Regions from separate parts of the Noviherbaspirillum album genome, predicted to be linked through region 2. Evidence: riboswitches for the same ligand, from Rfam matches in the RefSeq annotation. Region 2 holds a riboswitch; each other region holds the start of a gene.
What was found. A riboswitch is a leader RNA that binds a small molecule or an ion and turns the genes downstream of it on or off. The one in region 2 is predicted to bind cobalamin.
Positions count from the first base shown of each region.

Region 1 (8,980 bases), on a different contig from region 2:
TGGCTGACATGGCCGGTTTTGCTTGCCGCGCTGCTGGCAATGGCGCTCTGCGCGCTCTGGCTGGCGCGAAAGTTCGTGCGGCGCATCGGCGGCTATACCGGCGACTGCCTCGGCGCCGTGCAGCAGGCATGTGAAGTCGCCTGCTATCTTGCCTTGCTGGCGGCGGCCGGACGCTTGGCATAGATGGAATAGCGGCATGCGCCTTTACCTGCTCCGCCACGGCAAACCTTCCATCGAGCCCGGGCATTGCTACGGCAGCACCGATCTTGCGGTGCCGATCGGAGAGCAGGAGCGCGTCATCGATGCGATCCTGCCTTTGCTGTCCCGGCTGCCGCCGGGCGTGCCGATCTACACCAGCCCGCTGCGGCGCTGCCGCGAGCTGGCCGCGGCGCTGGCCGGCCGCCTCATGCTGAGGAAGCCGGTCATCGATGCACGACTCGCCGAAATGCACTTCGGCGCATGGGAAATGCAGCCATGGGACCGTATTCCCCGCGCCGAGGTCGACGCCTGGGCGGCCGACTTGACCGGCTATCGGCCCGGCGGTGGCGAACGGGTGCTCGATGTGGCCGCAAGGGTCGGTGCTTTTCTCGCTGATCTGCCGCCCGCCGACGCGGATGGCGATGCGGCCGTCATCGTTGCCCATGCAGGCACGATGCGCTTGCTGAAGGAATGCGTGCGCGGCGGACCGACACGCGACATCGGCTTGCGTGCCGCGCAAAGCCGCCATGACATTGCTTATGGAGAACTGCTCATCCTGGAATGCCGGCCGGGGAGTTCCGCCGGCTGAATTCAGCGCCCTAAGCGTCTTTCGTGTTGTCGCGGGTTACTGCAAGCCTTACAATACGCGGGTTATGGTGCCCGCCTGCATGTTCATGCAGGCAGTTAAACGGGAAACACGAGGCTTCATCAGGCCCAACGTGTGCTGCCCCCGCAACGGTAAGCAAGCGTCGCTGAAATAATTCGTCAGTGACAGACGGCCCCCTCAAGCCACTGTGCATGTTCTGCATGGGAAGGCTGGCCGCTCGACCTTGCCAGCCCGGATACCGGCCAGAACAGGTGGAAGCCCCGGACAGGAAAATTCATCCGTCCGGCGCTTTCGTTCAATCCGGCGTGCGGGGAAGCAGGCCGGTTGTCAATCACTGGACTTTCACATGATCTACTCCGACTCCCTGGGCCGCCCGGCCGCAGGCAAACCGCTCGCCATGGCACTCGCCATCGGTTCCGTCTTCACCATGTCCGCCGCCTTCGCACAAGATAAAAAACTGGAGTCGGTAGTGGTGACCGCCAACCGCACGCCCCAGATTGCCACCGAGGTGCTGAACGACAACGTCGTCATCACTTCCGAGGAAATCGCCAGGTCGGGGCGCAGGTCGCTGGTCGACCTGCTGCAGCGCCAGCGCGGCGTCGAAATCACCCGCACCGGCGGGCCGGGCACCAATTCCTCGGTGTTCCTGCGGGGAACGGACAACAAGCAGAATGTCGTGCTGATCGATGGCGTGCGCGTCGGCTCGGCCACCAGCGGCGGCGCCAACTGGGCGGGCATTCCGCTGTCGCAGATCGACCGCGTCGAGATCGTCTATGGTCCGCTGAGCACCATGTACGGCGCGGATGCAGTCGGCGGCGTGATCCAGATCTTCACCAAGAAAGGCGACGGGCCTGCCGCGCCGACGGTATCGGCGGGCATCGGCACCTACCGCACCTACAACCTGGAAGCCGGCGTCTCCGGTTCCAGCAACGGCTTCCGCTACGCATTGCGGGCGGCCCATGACGAATCCGACGGCTTTTCCGCTACCCGCCGCGGCGCCACCGGCTTCAATGCCGACCGCGACGGCTACGACAACGACAGCGCCAGCGGGCAGTTCAGCCTGGAGCTGGCCAAGGGCCATGAGATTGGGGTCAATTTCCTGCACAGCGACCTGAAATCGCAATTCGACAACAGCGCGACCTTCGACGACCGCATCAAGCAGAAGTTGTCGACCATCGGCGCCTACAGCAAGAACCAGCTCCTGCCCAACTGGACCAGCCAGCTGCAGGTATCGCAGTCGCAGGACGAGGCTGTCACCGACACGCGGACCGGCCGCACGCTGTTCGACACAACGCAGCAGCAAGTCAGCTGGCAGAACAGCTTCACCGTCGCCGGCACCGATGTGCTGCAGCTGATCGCCGAGCACCGCCGCGAGGAAGTTGAATCCACCACCTCGGCGCTCAACCGGTCGCGCTCCACCGATTCGATTGCGGCTGCCTACCAGCTCAAGCGCGGCGCACATCTGGCGGCGGCCAGCATCCGCAATGACGACAATTCGCAGTTCGGCTCCCACACCACCGGCAGCCTGTCCTACGGTTATCGGCTCAGCAGCGCCTTGCGCGCCAGCGCCAGCATCGGCACCAGCTATCGGGCGCCGACCTTCAACGATTTGTATTTCCCAGGCTTCGGCATTGCCAGCAACCAACCGGAGAAGGGCCGCAATGCCGAGGCGGGACTGTATTATGAGGACGGCAGGTCGACCTACAGCGCGGTCTATTACCGCAACCGGCTGAGCGATTTGCTGGTCAGCGCGCCGGTCTGCCCGGTCAATCCGGCAGCCTTTCGGTTCGGCTGCGCGTACAACGTCAATGAAGCGCTGATTTCCGGTCTGACGCTCGGCGCCAGCACCGCCTTCGGCAATTACAATCTGCGCGCCACACTGGATCTGCAGGACCCGAAGGACGAAACCACCGGCCGCCAGCTGGCACGCCGCGCCAAGCGGCACGGCACGCTGGCGCTCGACCGCAGCGCCGGCAAGCTGACCGCCGGCGGCGAAGTCATCTTCTCCGGCGAGCGCTTCGACGACACCAACAATCGCAACCGGCTTGGCGGCTACGGCATCGTCAATCTCTACGCGAGCTACGATGTCGCGACCAACTGGTCGATCTTCGGACGCTGGAACAATGTGCTGGACAAGGATTACGAATTGGCGAGGAATTACAATAACGCCGGGTCCAATCTCTTCGTCGGCATCCGCTACGGCATCCGATGATCCACTGAAAGCCAGGCAACGTGCATAGCACCGTCCTCACACTGCCGTCCTTCCGCGAGCGCCGCCGCGCGCTCGCCGTTTTGTCCATGCTGGGGGCTGCGGGCTGCGCAGCCATCCTGTTCGCCTGTGCGATCGGCTCGGTGCCGCTGTCGGCGGGCGAACTGTTCGGCGCGCTTGGCGAACTGCTGCGCGGCAAGCCGGAATCGCTGGCGGCGACGCTGCTGGAACTGCGCCTCGGCCGCGCGCTGTCGGCTTTCGTCACAGGCGCCACGCTGGCGCTGGCCGGCGTGATGATGCAGGCGCTGCTGCGCAATCCGCTGGCCGATCCCTATGTGCTCGGCGTGTCCGGCGGCGCGGCGGTCGGCGCGCTGGCCGCCATCCTGTTCATGGCGGCCGCATGGGTGGTCGACGTGGCGGCCTTCAGCGGCGCCATCGCTGTGGCCCTGCTCCTGCTGCTGCTGGCCCGGCGCGACTTGCGCGGCAGCGGCGGCGACGGGAATGCCCCGATGCTGCTGCTGACCGGCGTGATCGTAGCCGCAGGCTGCAGCGCGCTGATCACCCTGATGCTGTCGATCGCGCCCGACAACCGCCTGCGCGGCATGGTGTTCTGGCTGATCGGCGACCTGTCGGCCACGCAGTTGCGCTGGCTGCCCTGGATCATCTGGTCCGGCGTGCTGATCTTCGCGATCCGCGTTGCGCGGGCGATCAACGTCATGGCGCTTCATGCCGAAGCCGCGGCCACGCTCGGCATCTCGGTGGCCCGCCTGCGCCAGGGGCTGTTCCTGTGTTCGGCGCTGCTGACCGCCAGCGCCGTCAGCAGCGCCGGCAGCATCGGCTTCGTTGGCCTGATCGTGCCCCATGCCTGCCGCTTCGCATGGGGGCCGGACCACCGGTTGCTGCTGCCGGCGGCGACGCTGGCCGGCGGCAGCTTCCTGGTGCTGGCCGATACTTTGGCGCGCACCGTGATAGCGCCGCAGCAGCTGCCGGTGGGCGTGATCACCGCGCTTATCGGGGTGCCGGTATTCCTGGTGCAGCTGCATCAGCTGCACAGGAGATAAGCGATGCAGACCATCGATCTTTCCCTCGACATCGGCAGCCGCAATCTGGTGCGAAACCTGAACTGGCAGGTCGAAGCCGGGCAGTGCTGGTGCGTGATCGGCCGCAACGGCGCCGGCAAAAGCACGCTGCTGCGCGCGCTGGTCGGACTGCGCCGGCCCGACGGCGGCGAAATCCGCATGCAGGGCAAGGCCCTGTCCGACTGGCCGCTGACCGCGCTCGCCCGCGAACGCGCCTACCTGCCGCAGGGCCGCAACGATGCCTTCGGCTATCGCGCCATCGAAACGGTGCTGGCCGCGCGCCATCCCTACCAGGACGACCGTTACTGGGACGCCGAATCCGATTACCAGGTCGCGCGCGCCTCGCTGCGTGCGCTCGACGTCGAAGCGCTCGCGGAGCGCGACGTGCGAACCCTGTCCGGGGGCGAACGCCAGCGAGTGGCGATTGCAGCGGCACTCGCCCAGGAAGCGCCGCTGCTGCTGCTCGACGAGCCCGCCAGCGCGCTCGACCTGGCGCACCAGGTCAGCGTGATGGAACTACTGGCACGCCTGTGCCGCACACAACGGAAATCCGTGGTGCTGGTCAGCCACGACCTCAACCTTGCGCACGGCGTCGCCACCCATGCGCTGCTGCTGATGGGCGACGGACAATGGCAGGCGGGACCGGTGGACGAAGTGATGAACGCCGGATCGCTGAGCGCCTGCCTCGGTTACCCGATCGATATCGTGCAGCATGGCAGGCGGCGCATCTATCTACCCGCAGAGGACATGAACCATGAGTGAAGAAAACAGCAACGCCGGCAGTGACAATGACGCCGGCAGTGAAGGCATCAATGAACGCCACCGCGCGCGCATGCAGCGCAAGAAGGAAGTGGTGGACCAGAAAATCGAAGCCGCCAAGCGCGACGCCGGCGTGCTGCTGGTCAACACCGGCAACGGCAAGGGCAAGAGCTCCAGCGCCTTCGGCATGGCGATCCGCGCGCTCGGCCACGGCATGAAGGTTGGCGTGGTGCAGTTCATCAAGGGCGCCAAGTCCACCGGCGAGGAATTGTTCCTGCAGCGCTTTCCGGATGAAGTCAGCTTCCATGCGATGGGGGAAGGCTACACCTGGGAAACGCAGAGCCGGGAACGCGACATCGCAGCCGCCGAGCGTGCCTGGGAAAAGGCGAGAAGCTTTCTCGCCGATCCCGCAATCGGCTTCGTCGTGCTCGATGAACTCAACATTGCGTTGAAGTACAAGTATCTCGACGTGAACCGCGTCATCGCGGACCTGCAGTCGCGGCCGGCCATGCAGCATGTGGTGGTCACCGGACGAGCCGCGCCGCCGGAGCTGATCGAGGTGGCCGATACCGTCACCGAGATGCAGCTGGTCAAGCATGCGTTCAAGGCGGGCATCGCGGCCCAGCCGGGCGTGGAGTGGTAGGGCGATGAATGGTTTCGCGCAGGGCGCGCGCATTGTCCTTGTATCGGCGATCGCTTCCGGGCAGGGCAAGACCACCGTCACGGCGGCGCTGGCCCGCAAGCTGGCGCGGCAGGGCAAGCGGGTACGTGTGTTCAAGACCGGCCCGGACTTTCTCGACCCGATGCTGCTCGAGCGCGCCTGCGGCTCTCCCGTGCATTCGCTGGACCTATGGATGGTCGGACTGGAGCGCAGCCGTCGCCTGCTGGCCGAGGCAGCGGCGCAGGCCGACGCAATACTTATCGAAGGCGTAATGGGTTTATACGACGGCACGCCGTCCTCCGCCGATCTCGCCCGTGAATTCGGGGTGCCGGTCCTTGCGGTGCTGGATGCCTCCGCCATGGCGCAGACCGCCGGTGCGGTGGTGCGCGGCCTGCGCGATTACGGCCCGGTGCAGCTGGCGGGCGTGATTGCCAACCGCATCGGCAGCGAGCGCCATGCGCAGATGATCGCTGAAGCGATGCGCGACATTCCCCTGCTCGGCACCTTGCCGCGCCAGGAACGCTCGCTGCCGGAACGGCATCTCGGGCTGGTGCAGCCGGAAGAAGTCGGGGAAATCGACGGCATGCTCGATGCACTGGCCGAACAGCTGAGCTTCAGTGCCGATACATGGAATGCCCTGCCTGCAGCCGCGCTGGGTGAAGCAGCGCAGGAGTCCGCTTTGCCTGCACTGCTGCAACGAAAAACCATCGCCATCTCCCGCGACGCGGCGTTCGCCTTTCTCTATCCCGCAAACCTGGAGTGCCTGCGCGCGCTGGGTGCCGCAATCGTGCATTTCTCGCCGCTGGCCGACGAACCGGTGCCTGCGCAGGCCGATGCCGTCTACCTGCCGGGCGGCTACCCGGAACTGCATGCGGCGGCGCTTGCCGGCGCCGCGCGATGGAAACAATCGATCAGGACGGCGCATGCATCCGGAATGCCGATCTACGCGGAATGCGGCGGCATGATGGCGCTTGCCGACAGTCTCACCGCGATGAACGGGGAAACCCATGCGATGGCCGGACTGTTGCCGGGACGGGTGATCATGCAGAAGCGGCTCGCCGCCCTCGGCGCGCATGCTTGGCGGCGGGAGGACAGCGAACTGCGCGGCCATGCATTCCATTACTCGCGCATGGAGACGGACCTGGAACCGCTGGCCCGCACCGTCAAGCATCCCACCGGACAGGCGGGTGAGGCGATCTACGGCAGAGGTTCGCTCACCGCATCCTATTTCCATGCCTACTTCCCATCCTGTCCGCATGCCGTGGCCAGGCTTTTCCTTGAGGAGGGCGCCGCATGACGATCAGCCTGATTCTCGGAGGCGCGCGATCCGGCAAGAGCGCCCATGCGGAAAAGCTCGCCGCCGACAGTTCGCAAGACGGCGCCAGGGACGTGGTCTATATCGCCACGGCGCAGTCCCGCGATGCCGAAATGGCGGAGCGCATCGGCATCCACCGGCAGCGGCGCGATGCGCGCTGGAGCACCGTGGAAGAGCCGTTGGCCTTGGGCCGGGAGATCCGCCGCTGGAGCGCGCCGGATCGCGTCGTGCTGGTCGACTGCCTGACAGTGTGGCTGTCGAACCTGCTGTTTTCCGAGCAGCGCGACTATCCGGAAGTTGGAAAGATAGTGCCGCCGGAAAGCTATGGACGTGAGAGGCAATCGCTGCTCGACGCGCTGCGCGATGCTGCCGGCGACATCATTCTCGTGTCCAATGAAGTCGGCATGGGCATCGTGCCGCAGGGCGCCATCTCGCGCTGGTTCGTTGACGAGGCCGGCCGTTTGAACCAAGCGGTGGCCGCCTGCAGCGACCGCGCGGTGTTCGTCGTCGCCGGATTGCCGATGATGCTGAAAGGCCAGCCATGCTGAGCGGCCTGACGCTGTCCGCCGTGGCGCTGCTGATGCTGGCGGGCGTGGTGCTCGACTGGCTGCTCGGCGAGCCGCGGCGCTTTCACCCGCTGGTGGGCTTCGGCCGCATTGCCGGCCTGATTGAACAACAATGCAACCGGGGTGGCGCTGGCGTTTCGAGTTATCTGCGTGGCGTCATCGGCTGGGTGCTGGCGGTGCTGCCGCTGGTGGTGCTGACCGGAGCCGCGCTGCATGCCGCAACGCAGGCGCATTCCTTGCTCGGCATGGCGCTGCATGCATTGCTGCTGTACTTCTGCATCGGGCTGCGCAGCCTGCGCGACCACATGCTGCCGATCGCGGCTGCACTCGCCGCCGGACAGCTGGGGCTGGCGCGGGAACTGACTTCGCGCATCGTCAGCCGCGATACCGCGCGCGCCAACGACAGCGACCTCGCCAAGGCGGCGGTGGAATCGACGCTGGAAAACGGCAACGACGCGGTGTTCGGCACGCTGTTCTGGTTCGCCGTCGCCGGCGGCCCGGGCGCCTTGCTGTTCCGCCTCGCCAACACGCTCGATGCAATGTGGGGTTACCGCAATGCGCGCTTCCTGCGGTACGGCTGGATGGCGGCGCGCACCGACGATGCGCTCAACTGGATTCCGGCGCGCCTGACAGCCTTGTCCTACATGCTGCTAGGCGACGGCCGGCGAGCTCGCCAGTGCTGGCGCACGCAGGCCGCCGCCTGGCCCAGCCCGAATGCCGGACCGGTGATGTCTTCCGGCGCCGGCGCTCTCGGCCTGGCGCTCGGCGGCACGGCGGAATACGATGGGGCCGTCGAAACGCGGCCGCCGCTCGGTACAGGCAGGCCGGCCGAAGCGGACGACATCGGACGCGCTTGGCGGCTGGTCGGCCGCACCACGCTGCTGTGGATCGCGGTACTCGGATGCCTCGCCATACTTAACGAAAGGATGCCCCATGCTTGAACACGGCGGCAATCTGCGCGAGGCCGCGTTGCGGCACGGCCGCCCGCTGGCGGACTGGCTGGACCTGTCGACTGGTATCAACCCCGATTTTTACCCGGTGCCGGCCCTCCAGGCAAATGCCTGGCATCGCTTGCCGGAGCCTCATCCCGGTTTCATCGAAGCGGCGCAAGCCTATTACGGCGCGCCGCGCATGATGCCGGTGGCCGGCACGCAAGCCGCGATCCAGGGTTTGCCGCGCCTGCGTCCCGCCGGGCGGGTGGTGGTGTCGGCGCCGTCGTATGCCGAGCATGCCCATTGCTGGCGCCAGGCCGGGCACCAGGTGGAAGAAGTCGCCTACGACGCACTGGGCCGGTATGCGGACGATGCCGACGTGATGGTGGTGTGCAATCCCAACAACCCGACCGGCGCGCTGATCGCGCCCGAACAGCTGCTCGCCTGGGCCGGGCGACTTGCCGCACGCGGCGGCTGGCTGGTGGTGGATGAAGCCTTTGGCGATACCGTGCCGCAGGCCAGCGTCGCCCGCTGGAGCGATAGGCCGGGGCTGATCGTGCTGCGTTCGGTGGGCAAGTTTTTCGGTTTGGCGGGGCTGCGGCTCGGCTTTGTGGCGGCGGAGCAGGGGCTGCTGGATCGGTTGGCGGAATGGCT
Region 1 covers NZ_JAWIIV010000026.1:72,811-81,790, reverse strand. Annotated here, with positions in the region: gene RY831_RS23790 (adenosylcobinamide-GDP ribazoletransferase) at 1-183, shown strand, start outside; gene RY831_RS23785 (histidine phosphatase family protein) at 197-787, shown strand; cobalamin riboswitch at 836-1,066, shown strand; gene RY831_RS23780 (TonB-dependent receptor domain-containing protein) at 1,152-3,017, shown strand; gene RY831_RS23775 (FecCD family ABC transporter permease) at 3,104-4,075, shown strand; gene RY831_RS23770 (ABC transporter ATP-binding protein) at 4,079-4,855, shown strand; gene cobO (cob(I)yrinic acid a,c-diamide adenosyltransferase) at 4,848-5,495, shown strand; gene RY831_RS23760 (cobyrinic acid a,c-diamide synthase CobB) at 5,500-6,810, shown strand; gene cobU (bifunctional adenosylcobinamide kinase/adenosylcobinamide-phosphate guanylyltransferase) at 6,807-7,376, shown strand; gene cbiB (adenosylcobinamide-phosphate synthase CbiB) at 7,370-8,335, shown strand; gene cobD (threonine-phosphate decarboxylase CobD) at 8,328-8,980, shown strand, end outside.
Region 1: it holds a riboswitch for cobalamin, as region 2 does, so the genes downstream of both, RY831_RS23780 (TonB-dependent receptor domain-containing protein) here and RY831_RS16650 (cobaltochelatase subunit CobN) in region 2, are expected to answer to the same signal.

Region 2 (8,980 bases):
AGCGGCACCAGATCGGGGTAATCGCCGCGACGTATCTGGTAATCGAGCGGATTGATTGAAGTTGCATGCACCTCGACGCAGATTTGTCCTGGGCCAGGTTCCGGCTTTGCCAGGATTTCAAGTTCAAATGACTCGGGCTCGCCGAATTTTTTCAGCACCATTGCCTTCATAACATCTCCATCGATTCGTAAAAAAGGGATATCGCGAATTAACGATATTACATGTTAAATAAAAACTAAAGCTCCGTGCCAATCATGTCTGCCAACGACTTGATCGCTTTCTCATTTCGCTTATAGTATGTCCACTGCCCGATGCGCCTCGCCTCGACCAAACCAGCACGCTGCAGGGTCGCAAGATAATCCGATACCGTAGATTGGGATAGTCCGATACCTTCCTGGATACTGCTCACGCAAACGCCAACGATGTTCACATCCCCCTCATCCTGAGGCGGAAAATGCTTCGCGGGATCTTTCAATCCTTTTAATATTTGCAGGCGCGTCTTGTTGGAAAGCGCCTTGAAGATTTCGAGCAGGTCCATGTCGGCATTATATCGAAAATCCCCGATATATCAATATTGATTCGGATTTTCCGTGCCTCCCTGATTACTTCGCTGGGTTGCCTGCCGGTTCCGGTCGCGTCGGAACTTCATTTTTCCCACCGGAAGAAGCGGCATCGATCAACACCAGCTTGCCGGTCTTCGGGTCCCGAAACACCTCGCCGACGCGGTCATAGCCGCTACCCTGCTGGGTGATGCCGGCGGCGGGTTGCTCGATCTCGCGACCCTTATCCACCGGCTGCGGGACTTTCAGCGCGCTTTGCGTACCGGCCGCCAGTGCGGCCAGCAGCCCGCAGGCAAAGACAAGCATGACGTCAACCAGATTGACGAGACTTGCACGCGGATCTTCATCATGGTCGTCGAAACGGGCATCAAGCCGCGAATAAAGATGCAGGCGTTTGCGTGGCTGACGGTCGCTCATTCCATGGCCTCCAGCGCTTCTTCATACCAGCGGCGGCGCAGCTTGCCGATCACCAGTCCGCCGATGCCGGCGACGAGGCCGAGCACGGTTGCGTCGAACGCGACGGTGACGGCGCTGGCCAGTTGTGCCGGATCCCCCTTCCCCAGTGCGGCGAGTCCCGGCCCGAGCGGTATGATGGTCGCCATCAGCCCGAGCATGGGCGGAATGCGGGCAAGCAGGTCGGCGCGTTCCAGTCGATGACGAGCGATGCGCTGCACGCGATGAATATCGCCGGCGGCCTTGAGCTTGGCGATGCCGTAATAACGTTCGCCGGTTGCAATGCCGGCCTCGATCACGGCGATTGCACAAGCCAGCAACAGCGCGCCAAGCGCAGGCACGAGCAGCCAGGTGACCGCCTCATGCAGCCAGGCGAAGGACATTAGATCATTCATTCGAGACTCCTTTAGGTTGAATAGGATTGCCTGCCTCGCCACAGGCCGAAAGCAAACAGGCCGACACACGCAATGAGAACACCTAGCAGATTCACGATCCGCACGGCAGGACTGCTCGCAGGAGCCTCCTGCTCGATCAGCTCATAGTAGCGCGGGGTTTGCTGCGACACCGGGGCTTCGGAACTGGCCGGCGCCGAGGATTCGGCAGCAGCACCGGCGGCGATGTTCTTCGGCGCGGACCTGGATGAAGCGGCGGATGAAGTGGCCGGAGCCGGGGGCGTGATCAGGGATCCGGCGGCTACGGAATTTTCTCCGCGGGCATTGGCCAATGTCACGCCGAGCGCCTTGGCATCGGCGGCATCGAGCTGCGGCGCCAGCCATTGCCACATTGGATGATCCGGTGCGGTGTGGCCGCTGCCCGGCAATCCATTGCTTGCGACCAGACGTGCCAGCTCGCTTCCCATTTGCTTGATGGTCGCCGGGTCGGCCTTCCAGAAACCCTTTTCCGCTGCAACCATGAAGATGGATAGCATATGCGCCTTGACATGGGCGTTCTGACCCTGCCCCAGGAACTGCGGCAGCCCGATTTTTTTTGCGTCGTCGAAGTACACCGCCTTGACCTCGTCCCAGGCCCAGTTCTGGATCAGGTCTGGACGTGTCACCTGCCAGCCCCACAGATTCTCGAGGAATGCCGTGCCCATGGTGCGGGCACCCGCATAGCCATGGCTCATCAAGGGCTTGAGCCACGCAGGATTGAGAAAGCGTCCGCGAAGTTCACCGAGCAACGCGGTGGACAGCGGTTCGACATCGGCTCGCCCAGGTTCGGCATGCTGCAGGATCATCGCCTCGGGAGGCTTGCCGGTGCGTCCTTCCACGGCCAATGACAATCCGCCGAGATAGTCGAAGGCATCATTGTTATCAAGCAGTCCGTAGAGATTGCTGGCTCGGCCATGGTAAGTACGGGCGATGCCGACAAGTGCCGTATCGAAGGCTGCATGGCTGGCCGTGCCGTTATCGATAAGGCTGTAGCCGTGCCCCATGCGTCTGACATAGGCGCGTCCGATCTCGTTGCGTTCACGCCATGCACCCGAGCGTTCGGTCAGGCGATTGACACCGGTGCCGTAGGCGCCGGGAGCGTCGCCGAAAATGCGCAGCGCGGCGGCGCGGCCGGCTTCGGGTGCTGATTGACCGGTGTGTTCAAGGGCGGCAAACCGTTTCAGCCATTCGCGGGCGACGCGGTTTTCCTCCAGCGATTCATGGCCCCATGCAGCCGTCGGTACCGGCGCCAGCGCCGCGGCCAGCGCATCCTTGAGTTCCGGGCGCTGCTCAATCAGGCCGGCGGCCGAGGCAGCCAGCGCCAGCCGTCCCGCGCGGTCGATGAGATGAATGAGGTTGGGATAGAGGTCGCGAAACAGGCCGGAGGTCGTGACAATCACATCGCGGCGCGCGGCTCCCTGCTTGAGCCGAACATCGGTGACGATGCCGCGCGCATTCCATACCGGCTCGGCGCCCATCAACGCAAGCGAGAACGCCACCATCACGCCTTCGTCGCGAACTGCATCCGACGCCCACAGGATGACTCCCTCCGAACCTTGTGCCGATGGGCCGCGAGACGCGGCCTTGCCGGCCAGGGTTTCCCCCAGGCGGTAGCCGACGCGGGTAGGCAGTATGTCACCGTCGACGGCGTGGAAATTGCGGCCGGTCGGCAGGGCCTCGGGGGAACGCAAGGGATCGTTGCCCTTGCCGGGCGCGATGTACCTCCCATCCAGGCCGGCCAGGAGGCCCAGCATTTCCAGTCTGGGCGAATCGGCCAGCTTGCGGCTGACCGCAGGATCGTCGATGCCGCCTTTCTTCATCGAGTCGAGCATCAGATTAAGCGAAGCCTGGCTCCATTGCCGCCCGAAGATGTGCAAGCCGTAAGGCATGAATTTTTCCTGGAGCTTGGTCAGGTAATGACCGATCTCGTGGGCCAGGAGATCATCGTCGGCGGCCTCGAAGCCGATGCCGCGCACCGCCAGCACATCGGCCATCGAGGCTTCCAGTTCGGCCTTCAGGTTGAGCGCGACAACCTGCTCGCGCATGGTGCGGGCAGCCTGCAGCTTGAGCGACTCGCTGGATGCCGCTTCGAAGCTTTCGACCACCTGGCGCAACGCCAGCAACTGGTCATACAGCGGGGTCGAGGCCAGCGGGGGCGTCAGATGATCGACCATCACGGCCAGGCCGCGCCTCTTGGCCTGCGTGCCTTCGCCGACACCATCGACAATGTACGGGTAAACGCCCGGCAGATCACTGGCAATCAGGCTGGGGTAATCGTCCGCCGTCAGCCCTACGGCTTTGCCGGGCAGGAATTCATAGGTCGAATGCCGGCCGACATGCACGAGCGCATCGGCCTTGAAACGGTCGCGCAGCCAGTGATAGAACGCCAGGTATTGATGAGGCGGTGTCACGCTGGTATTTGCATGCAGGAGTTCCTCATCGACTTCCCACCCGCGCGGCGGCTGCGGACCGATGAAAATATTGCCGAAAACAAGGCCCGGCACCAGCAACTTTCCGCTGTCGACCATGATCTTGCCGGGCGGAGCTCCCCACCCCTTGATACCTTCAATGCCGTAGCCGGTCAGCCGGCGCACGGTCGTCGCCAGCGTGGCGCAGCGGCGCTGCGGATTATCGTCCAGGCAACCGAGATATCCGGCTTCCAGCATCTCCAGGTCGCGCATGGCGTCTTGACGCTTCGGATGATCGATACCTTCGACCAGATGACGCAGATCCTTCAGCACCGCGTCGACACGCTTGCGTCCCGTGGCACGTTCATTGGCCGCTTCGGCCTCGAGCACTTCGGCGTGCAGGCGGCCGAGAGGTCCGACTGTCATCTCCGCCTGCACGCGGCGCGGCAGCTTCGCAAACCAGCCGGCGTAAGCGCCAGCCTCAACGCCTGCCACCGACGCGCCGAGTTCGCGCAGCGCCGCCTTGTCTTCCGGAAGATTCACGCCGTGCGCCATGATGCGGTCCAGAAGCGCCTCGGGCGTCGCAGGCAGTTCGCCCGTGGTGTAGCCGGCCGCCTTCAAGGTATGCAGCATGTCGAACAGGGACGCGGGCACATCGAGATTGTCGGCGCCGATGTTTTGCCGGCCTGGCGGATGGTTGTAATAAATGATGGCGATGCGCTTGTCGCGGTTTTCCTTGCTGCGCAGCGTAAGCCAGCGATGGACGCGGGCCGAGAGAAGGCCTATTTCAGGATCCAATGCGACCGGCGGCCGTGTCTCGATACCTGTCACGGGATCGAACTGGCTCCGGCCGAGCGCAGAAACCACGACGGGCTGTCCGATTCCCTGCAGTTCCGGCAGCGCCACGCGGTACTGCACCGTGTCGGCGGCCAGGCCGTCCGGCGAAAGGCGCCATTGGGTGGCGTTACGGTCGGTCAGTCGTATCGCCTTGAATACCGGCACGTCCAGTTTCTTGAAGGCTTCGATCACGGCCTCCCGTCCTTCGGCTGCCCCTACTACGAAATCCTGCAATACAATCAACGCGGCAGGCTTGGCCGGCGCAATTAGTTGCGGCAGGCGCTCCAACGCGTCTCGCGAAGTCGAACCCCAGCGCGTCAGCACCTGCACGCACTGCAAGCCGCGCTGTTCAATGTGCCGGCAGAGGGAAGCGGGCGTCGCAGCATCCATGTTGGCGAGGTCGAGAACGACGACGCTCTGCTTCGTCGCCAGTCCCAGCGTAGAGCCCGAGCCCCAAGCCGCCGCATCGCTGGCCTCCTTGCCGCCGACGCGCAGGCGTATCGACGGTTCCGGTTTCGGCGCCGCCAGCGTTTTGCGCGGATCGAGCAGATGGGCAAACAGCGCCGCCATGTTTTCGCTCCCCCAAGCCTGCCATACCTGACGGGCCGCAAGCCAGCGGCGGGCAGTCGGATGGGATCCGGCCGCATTCAACGCTGCGGCCGACGGGTTCTCCCTGGCCAGCTCTGCCAGCAATTCCGCAGGAAAATCAGAGAGATGTCCGGGCTGCTCCGCATCAAGATGTCGGCTCATCAGGTTCAGGCTGGCTTCGCCATTCATTGCAAGCACTCTGGCGCGCGGACCGGCATGGCGCTCCAGCGCATCTTTAAGGCGGCGAGCCGGATCACCGAAGACGGCAACGGCGACAATACTATCCGCCTGACCGATCCATTGTGCGAGCTGCTTGTCGTTCGCAGCCATGATCTGCGCCGGCGTGCGCAGCAAGATACGGTCGCCGCGATGTGCGGCAAGATGACGGTGTGCGGCCTCGATGGCGGTCGGCGCCGTACGCTCCGTCACGACACCGAACAGGGTTGCCGCCCAGCTTGGTGCAAAGACCATGCAAAGTACCAGGCACACCAGATAATGCAAGGGTCGAGTTGCCATTGCCTCAGGCTTCCAACCCGTGCCCGACGACCATGGTGCCGATGCCTGCGGCAATGGCTAGATACCCAAGGACGCGTCCGTTCGCCATGGCGCCGGGCGCACATTGCGCAAGAGGTAAAAGTAAAGGTAAAGAGTTTGAACCGACCACGAGATTCTCCAAACGGTGTACTGGGAGGCACCACGCATTAGGAGAAGCAAGAAAGCTCACGCGAGCCTGCCGCGCAGCAGGCATCAATGGAACCTTTCCCATCACCCCGGGGATTGGTGCGACACATGTTTCAGGCCGGTCTCCTGGCTTGTCCTCGGCCTTCTCCATGCCTTCCCGCGCGGTTGCACAGTGGCGTTCTCGGAGTCGTCAGACATACAGTAGCGGGGGCTGCGCCGGACTGTCCGATGATTCGGAGTTACCGGCTTCCCGTTTCACCCACTCCGTGAATACGGAGAAAGGCACCTGAAGTGGCGCTAGTATAGCCTAGTCTATCGGCACATGGCACGATCGGAGCACTGCTTTCGAGAAGGCAGCCACGGTGGCGTCGTTGGCTGGATGGCACATTGCCCTCAAGATGAATACCCGTTCGACAGGCTGGAGCCGGACGGGTATTCAGGATGTCGGGGCAAGCGCCCATGTCGTTAAAAGGTGTAGCGCAGATTGGCCATCACGGTGCGCCGCATGCCGTAATAGCAGTCGCCGCGGTTGATACAGGTGGTGATGTGGACCTTGTCGGCCAGGTTGTTGATCGTCAGCGATGCCTTCCAGGGCCCGGTTTCATAGCCCAGCATGGCATCGAACAAGGTGTAGTCCGGCGTTTCGAGCACATCGCGCCCATCCCATGAGGAGCCCACGTAGCGCACGCCGGCTCCGATGCTGACGAGTCCGTTGCCTACGGCGAGCTTGTAGCGGCTCCAAAGCGAAGCCTGATTGCCCGGCACGCTCGCCAGCCGCCTGCCAAGTTCGGCGGCCGTATTCGATCGGATCACCCGGGCGTCGATATGGGAATACGCAGCCACCACGTCCACGGCTTTGGTCAGCGCCGCGACCGCTTCCAGTTCGACACCCTTCGAGCGCGCCTCCCCGGTTTGCACCTGGTTCAGGGGGTTGGCCGGATCCGGGGTGCGTCGATTTGTCTCGCGAATATCGTACACCGAGGCGGTGAAGCTGAGACCGCCGTTCGGCGCCTGATACTTGACGCCGATCTCAGCCTGTTCCGCCGTCTGCGGCTGGTAAGCCTGGCCGAATGCAGTGACGCCCGTGACCGGCAGGAACGATTCCGACCAGCTGGCATACGGCGACCAGCCCGAGGGATGAGCATAGGCGATACCCAGGCGCCCCGTCGTCGCGCTGCTGTCGAGGCGAGATGCCGCCGCTCCGCCAGAGTCGGACTTTGCGTGGTCGCGCCGCAGGCCCACCACGCCGATCCAGCGGTCGGCCCATTTGCCCTGATATTGCAGGTACAGTCCGGTTTGCCGCTGCTCGGTGATAGTCTGCGCTCCGGGGGTGACCGGCGTGAAGTTGCCGTAGACGGGAGCATAGACGTCGATGGTGGGCGCGGCGGCACTCGTCGCGGCGTTGCCCAGCGTCACGCGCTGCACATCCCAGCCGGCCAGCATGGTGCTTTCGAGCCGCCCGCTTTTCCATTTGGCTTCCAGCTGCGTGTCGGCAGTAAGGGCGTCAGCCTCGTTGGCGGCGGCATAAATCGTCCGGTTGACGGTGCGTCCGTCCGGGTTCAGCGTTGGCCTCGGCCCGAAACGGGAGTACAGCGATCGGTAGGTCACCTCGCTCTCGCTCTTGCGAATGTGATGCCGCAATGTCAGACGCTCGCCCAGCTTCCAGCTTGCCTCGACGCCCAAGGCCTTCTGGTCGGCCTTGAACTCGTCGAAGCTCGGCTCGCTGATGAAGGTATCGGTTGGAATCCTGCCGAATGGCGCCGGCAACAGCATGCCCTGCCATGGAAAGAAGCCGACGGACGAGCCCGACTCGTCCTTCTGCATGCTCGCGTAGAGGCGCACGCTTGTCCCTGCATTGGGTTTCCAGGTAAGCGATGGAGCAAGCAGCCTGCGGTCGTCGGGCACATGATTGACCTGGGTATCGCTGTCGCGGCCAAGAGCGATCAGCCGGTACAGCAAGGTGCCTTCTTCGTTCAGGGGGCCAGTCAGGTCCACCGCCAGTTGCTTGCGATTGTGATTGCCGACAGTGAGATCAATCTGCCTTTGCTCCGTGTCCAGCGGTCGCTTCGAAACGAGATTGACCAGGCCGCCGAAGCTTCCCTGGCCGTACAGCACCGAGGCCGGTCCCTTGATGATTTCAACCCGTTCCAGTGACCACAGGTCCGGCCGCACATTGTTGTAGAAGCCGAACAGCATGCGCAGGCCATCCTGGTACTGCGCAAAATCGGTGCCGCGGATGCGCGCCCAGTCCCCGCGATTGTCGAAGCCGAAGGTATTGGCGTAAACGCCGGCGGTATAGCGCATCGTATCTTGGAGATTGGATGCGCCCTGATCCTCGAACTGTTCCCGCGGCACCACCGAGATCGACTGCGGCGTCTCGTGCAGCGGAGTATCGGTCTTGGTGGCGGTCGCGGACCGCTTCGCTCGGTAGCCGGCCACCGGGCCGGTCGCGGTTTCCTCGGCGCTGGGTGCCGTCACGGTCACGGTAGGCAGGGTAACGCCCGGTTGTTCGTTTTGCTGGGCATATGCAGCGAGCGGGCAGGCGGCAGGAAAGGCGAACGCAGTCAGCACTGCGGCCGCCAATGGGGTACGTCGGGTCATTGCGATCCTTGATTAGGCTGTTACAGACGAATGGCTCCAAGGGAGCCGGACTGTTGGCTGGCTGGATCGGTCTGCACCGACTGGCTGACTCTACGGGTTCCGCATTCTAAATGAGAATCAATATCATTTCAATAAATGCGATGGATGCCAAGCCGTCGCTTTCGCAAATCAATGGCGGCTCCCCTGCTGCACCGACGGCCGGGGAATATCGGCGCGCTTGGGAAGGCCAAGGACATTCGGCAAGATCTTTTCCTGATAAACCCGGAACAGCCGCCGAAGCTCCTCCATCGGCGCACCATGATCATCAATCCTGATGTCGCACAATGCATATTCTTCGGTCGAGAATACAAGGACGTTGACCGAACGTTCGCCTTTGGTATCGCCGCCTGCCTCATCGCCCGCCAATAGGGCCAGCGTGAGG
Region 2 covers NZ_JAWIIV010000013.1:108,711-117,690, forward strand. Annotated here, with positions in the region: gene RY831_RS16630 (zinc-dependent alcohol dehydrogenase family protein) at 1-170, opposite strand, end outside; gene RY831_RS16635 (ArsR/SmtB family transcription factor) at 236-538, opposite strand; gene RY831_RS16640 (hypothetical protein) at 603-977, opposite strand; gene RY831_RS16645 (MotA/TolQ/ExbB proton channel family protein) at 974-1,408, opposite strand; gene RY831_RS16650 (cobaltochelatase subunit CobN) at 1,420-5,793, opposite strand; cobalamin riboswitch at 6,058-6,263, opposite strand; gene RY831_RS16655 (TonB-dependent siderophore receptor) at 6,424-8,559, opposite strand; gene RY831_RS16660 (DUF1028 domain-containing protein) at 8,728-8,980, opposite strand, start outside.

Region 3 (5,758 bases), on a different contig from region 2:
GTGTGTTTGCAGCATGACACCGAACTAAGATATACAGGCGCTCTGTCTTAGTCCCAACTGTGCCAGTTAAGATGAAACAGTTCTAGTGAGGTGAGCAGCAGGTATCAAGCTGCTCTCGCAGCTTGATACCTGCTGGCGCGCCTCAGAGGTCATGCCGCAAGCCGGCTCGCCATCGACATCTTGCATCCATCCAGCAGGAAGGCCAGGCTGATGACCAGCACCAGTTCGCCTTCGGCGGAGCGGGCAGTGCCGTTGACGCCCGGCACCGCCAGTGCGGTCAGGGGCTTGATCACCAGGTCGGCGGTGCCGTCGACCGCGTCGACCGCGAGGATGTAAGGCTGGGGTGCGGCGATGACGATGCCCACCTTTTCGCGGCCCTGCTCATACCCGAGGATGGCGGCCAGGGAACGGACCGCCAAAGGACGGCCCTGGTCGCGCAGCACCGGCGCGCCGCCGACTTCATCGAACGTCTCGGGCAACTCGACCACGCGCTGCACCACGGCCATCGGCATGGCAAGCGCCGCGCCGGATGTGCGCACCAGCATGGTGGGCACGATCGATAGCTCGATCGGCAGGCGGATGGTGAAGCGGGTGCCTTCGCCGAGCACGGAATCGATGCGGATCGCGCCGCGGTGCTTTTCCACCGCCGTCTTCACCACATCCATGCCGACGCCGCGGCCGGACACGCTGGATGCCACTTCCTTGGTCGAAAAACCGGGCAGGAAGATCAGCTGCAAGGCTTCTTCGTTACTCTGCGCCGCGTTTTCGCCGATGAGACCCTTGGCCATGGCCTTGTCGCGCAGCCTTGCCGGGTCCATGCCCTTGCCGTCGTCCGAAATCTCGATCATGACGCTGCTGCCTTCCTGCCAGGCTTTCAGCAGGATGGTGGCCTTGGCAGGCTTGGCGGTCGCCGCGCGTTCGCCGGCTGCTTCGATGCCGTGGTCGAGCGCATTGCGCAGCATGTGCACCAGCGGGTCGTACAGGCTGTCGACCACTACGCGGTCGACTTCGGTTTCGGCGCCCTCGATCACGAGGTCGACATCCTTGCCGAGATCCTTGGCCAGTTCGCGCACAAGGCGCGGGAATTTCTGGAACAGGCGCCCGACCGGCTGCATGCGGGTCGACAGCGTGGCGCGCTGCAGTTCGGTGGAATAGCGCGAGGCGCGGCTCAGGGTTTCCTGCAGCGTCGACATCAGCGCGGCGGCCTGGCCTTCGAACTTGAACTGCGTCAGTTTTTCCAGCAGCACGCTGGCCTGGTTGGCGGCCTGCACCGATTCGCCAGCGACTTCCAGCAGCGCGTCGAGCTTGACGGCATCGATACGGATGGTGTCTTCCTTGACCTGGCTCGTGATGGGCCGCTGATTGTCATCGGCGGCCGGCTTGGCGAGCGGCTTGTCGTCGGCGGGCTTGGCCAGCGGCGTCACGTTGGGCGGCGCGCTTGCGGCCAGCACGGCGGCGGTCGGCGCGTCGGGCAGGGTGCCGGCAGGCACGACGGCGCGATACAGCGCTTCCCAGTCGAGGCCATCCGCGGAGACCACGAACTCTCCCGGGTCTGAGGATGCGGCGGAAACGGCCATTGCCGCTACCGGTTCATCGGCAGCCACGGCGGCGGCCGCAACCGGAGCTGTCGCAGGCGCGGCGGACTTGCCCTCGATCGCGGCGGTCAGGATGTCTTCCAGCGCCGCCGGCATGGCAGGCAGCGAATCGGGCGCCGCGCCGTTGGCCAGCTGCTTGAGCTGATCGCCGACGAAGCCGCTGGCCTGCAGGCCGGCTTCGATCGCCGTCGGCGTCACCGGCACCTGGCCGGTGCGCAGGCCGTCGAACAGGTTCTCCGTCAGGTGGCAGGCCGACACGATGGCCGGCAGATTCATGAAGCCCGCGCCGCCCTTGATGGTATGGAAAGAGCGGAACAGGGCATTGAGCGTATCGGTATCGTCGGGTCTGCGCTCCAGAGAGAGCAGGTGCTCCTCGACGTTCGTCGCGAGGTCGAGCGCCTCGACGACGAATTCCTTGAGCATATCGTCCATTAGAACCCCAGGTCGGCAAGCAAGCTGTCAACATCGTCCTGCGCCATGGCAACGCCAGGCGCGGCGGGACCCTGCATCAGGTCCACCGGCGGCTTGGATTCCGCCATGGCGGCCTTGACTTCGGGCGGCGCGTTATCCCGCAGGAGCTGCGCCAGCTCCTTCTCGGCGGTGCTGGTGATGAGCACGATCTTCTTGATCAGCTGGCCGGTGATGTCCTGGAAGTCCTGGGCCATCATGATGTCAAGCAGGCGCGCCTTCTCCGATTCGGTGGCTTCCTGCACCACGGCCGCGAACTGCTTCGAGTCGCCGGCCAGGGCCTTGAATTCCTCGATGCCGAGCTTGCCTTCGAACAGCTGCGCCCAGCGGTCTTCCATGTCCTTTGCCTGCTTCTGCAGGGCTTCCTGTTCGGGAATGCAGGTGTCGACGGTATTGAGCACCTTGTTGGCGGCTTGTTCGGTCAGCGAGGCGACGTGCTCAAGGCGGCCCTGGGCATCGGTGATCTGGCTGGCGACGTCGGACAGCGAGCGGTCGTAGCCGAGCTGGCGCAGGGAATCGTGCAGCATGCGCACGATGCCGCCGAGGCGCTCGTACATGGACTGGTCTTCCGGATCGGCATGTTCCTCATGCACGGCTTCGGCCGGCTCTGCGCCGGCGGCCGCGAATTCGTTGTCCAGGCTGACGGTTTCCTGCTCCGCCGCAGGTGCGGCGACCGTTTCCGTGCGCTGCGAGGCTACTTCGTCAAACAGGGCTTCAAGATCATCTGCGGCGTCGGTCATGTCGGTGCATCCTTCATTCGTTGTCAGCTTGTGTTGTCAGCTTTTCCATTATGGTCTTGCGGACGGTCGCGGCGCAGCGCGGTCATGGGTCGCATGACCGCGCTGCGACAGAGGCCGTCAGGGTCGAAGCGCATCCGGCCCATTTACTTGGATTATCAGCCACGAATTTCTTCTGCGCAACATGAAGATGAAAGCGCTGGGCGGGACCGGGTGAAAGTGTTGCCCCGCTCGGTGCAAAGTTGCCACTTCGTCTATCAAATTTCCCTGATCAGGGCGACCGCCGCCTGGCAGAGCGCGTGTCCGGGATCGGCGAAGGCATCGCAGATGGTGAGGTGGTTCAGACCGGGCAGCGGCACGTCGGCGCGATGGCCGGCGTTCCATGCTCGCGCGATGAGTTCGGTCTGGCGCCGGAATTCCTCGGATTCGAGCGCGCCGTAGGCGGTGATGAAAGGAACGGGATGGCCCTGCGGCATGAGCGCAGGCGACAGCGGCGCGATATCGGCTTCGGTCAGCTTGAGGTCGGCATTGACAAAATCGGCATGCCGCACCGGTTCCAGGTCATAGAGGCCGGACAGTAGGATGCCGCCCTTGACCAGGTCGGCCGGCAGGTCGGCGCCGAACACCGGCCAATGAGCGGCCATCATCATCGCCGCCAGGTGTGCGCCCGCGGAGTGGCCGGCGACGACGATGCGTTTCGGGTCGAAGTCATAGCGTTCCGCGTTGCGGTACAGCCAGGCAAGGGCATGCACCTGCTGCATCACGATCTCGTTGATGCTGGCATGCGGCGCCAGCGTGTAATTGGTGAGCGCCACGTTGAAGCCGGCGCGGGTGTAGGCAGGCGCGACGAAGGAAAAATCCGACTTGTCCAGCGAGCGCCACCAGCCGCCGTGGATGAAGACCAGCAGCGGCGCATCGCTGCGGCTGGCCGGGAAGAAGTCCAGGCGTTCGGCGGCGGCTTCGCCATAGGCGAGATCGAACAGCGCTGCCTGGGAGCGCCGCACCTGCATCGACTCCTTCAGCCAGCGCGTGAAGATGTAGGGATGGTCGGGAATGGAAGCGCGGGCATTGTATTGCTGGCTGTAGTAGTCGGCTTGGTTCGTCATGGAGCGTGTCTGAGATAACGGGATGGTCGTGGCCGGATGGCTGGAGCGACAGTTTACCGGGCTTGTCCGCAAATGGCTCGGCGATTTGACGGGCCGGGACGGTCGCCGTACACTGCCTGCGTTCTGGTGCCTGCGGATGCGTTCGCGTCCGCGGTTAAACGGGAAGCACAAGGCTTTATCAAGCCCGATGTGCGCTGCCCCCGCAACGGTAAGCAAGCGTCGCTGAAATAGTCCGCCAGTGACAGACGGTCCCCTCGAGCCACTGTGCATGTTCCGCATGGGAAGGCCGGCCGTTCCATCTTGCCAGCCCGGATACCGGCCGGAATGCTCGATCGGCGCAGGCTTGTCCGCGCCGATCGCGTCACGCCATGCGGACGGGGTTTTTCGCATGCCTTTCCGCCAGTTCGTTCCGGATGCATCCGATGTCCCAGCCACGCCATAGCCACACGCACGATCCCATGTCCATTCCCGTCGTCGACTCCACCGCCGATGCCGAACTGTCGGCGCGGCTTGAAGCCGCCGTCAACAACAAGACCAAGCCGCTCGGCAGCCTAGGCATGCTCGAGACGCTGGCCCGCCAGGTCGGCCTAGTCCAGCGCACCGTGCAGCCGCGCATTGTCGCGCCCGCCATTCTTGTATTCGCCGGCGACCATGGCGTGGTCGCGGAAAAGGTGTCGCCCTATCCGCAGGACGTGACATGGCAGATGGTCGAGAACTTTCTCGGCGGCGGCGCGGCGATCAATGTGTTCGCCCGCCAGAACGCTTGCGCGCTGAGGGTGGTCGATGCCGGCGTCAATCATGATTTCGGCGTCCGCGCCGGCCTGCTGGACCGCAAGGTCGCGCATGGCACCCGCAACTTCATGCGCGAAGCGGCAATGACGCGGGAGCAGTGCCTGCTTGCGATTCGATACGGCGTCGAGCTGGTTGATAGCCTGGAAGGGAATGTGCTTGGCTTCGGCGAGATGGGCATCGGCAATACCAGCGCCGCCGCCGCGCTCATGCGCAAGCTCACCGGCGCGCCGCTGGAGGACTGCGTAGGCGCCGGCGCCGGCCTGTCGGAGGAGGGCGTCGCCCACAAGCTGGCGGTGCTTCGGCGGGCTGTCGAATTGCATGCGCAGGCGAGCGAACCGCTGGACATTCTTGCCGCGCTGGGCGGATTCGAAATCGCGATGATGGCCGGCGCGATGCTGGCGGCGGCACGGCGCCGCATGGTGCTGCTGATCGACGGCTTCATCGTCACCAGCGCCTTGCTGGTTGCGGCCAGGCTGCGGCCGGCCGTTCTCGACTACTGCGTGTTCTCGCACTGCTCGGACGAGCGCGGCCACACCGGCATGCTCGCCCATCTCGGCGCGCGCCCCTTGCTTCAGCTCGGACTGCGCCTGGGCGAGGGCAGCGGCTGTGCGCTGGCCCTGCCGCTGCTGCACGCCGCAGTCAACTTCCTCAACGACATGGCCACCTTCGAGTCGGCGCAGGTCAGCGGCAAGGACGGCTGAGCGATGCAGTCTTCCGGTCAGCGACCCGATCCGATCGCAATGCGCTGCGTGCATCAGCTGCGGCTGTTCTTCATCGCGCTGCAATTCTTCACGCGCTTGCCGATACCCCGCTGGGTCGGTTTCGAGCCGGACTGGCTGCAACAAGCGAGCCGTTATTTTCCCGCCGTGGGCATCGTGGTCGGCGCCGCCGCCGCCGCCGTCTACGCTCTGGCGGCATGGATATGGCCGCATCCGGTGGCGGTGCTGCTGTCGACTATTGCCGGCATCTATCTGACTGGCGCCTTCCACGAGGACGGGTTCGCCGATACCTGCGACGGCCTGGGCGGCGGCATGACGCACGAGCGCGTGCTGCAGATCAT
Region 3 covers NZ_JAWIIV010000026.1:82,071-87,828, reverse strand. Annotated here, with positions in the region: gene RY831_RS23810 (chemotaxis protein CheA) at 150-2,027, opposite strand; gene RY831_RS23805 (protein phosphatase CheZ) at 2,027-2,803, opposite strand; gene RY831_RS23800 (alpha/beta hydrolase) at 3,058-3,906, opposite strand; cobalamin riboswitch at 4,014-4,244, shown strand; gene cobT (nicotinate-nucleotide--dimethylbenzimidazole phosphoribosyltransferase) at 4,365-5,399, shown strand; gene RY831_RS23790 (adenosylcobinamide-GDP ribazoletransferase) at 5,403-5,758, shown strand, end outside.
Region 3: it holds a riboswitch for cobalamin, as region 2 does, so the genes downstream of both, cobT (nicotinate-nucleotide--dimethylbenzimidazole phosphoribosyltransferase) here and RY831_RS16650 (cobaltochelatase subunit CobN) in region 2, are expected to answer to the same signal.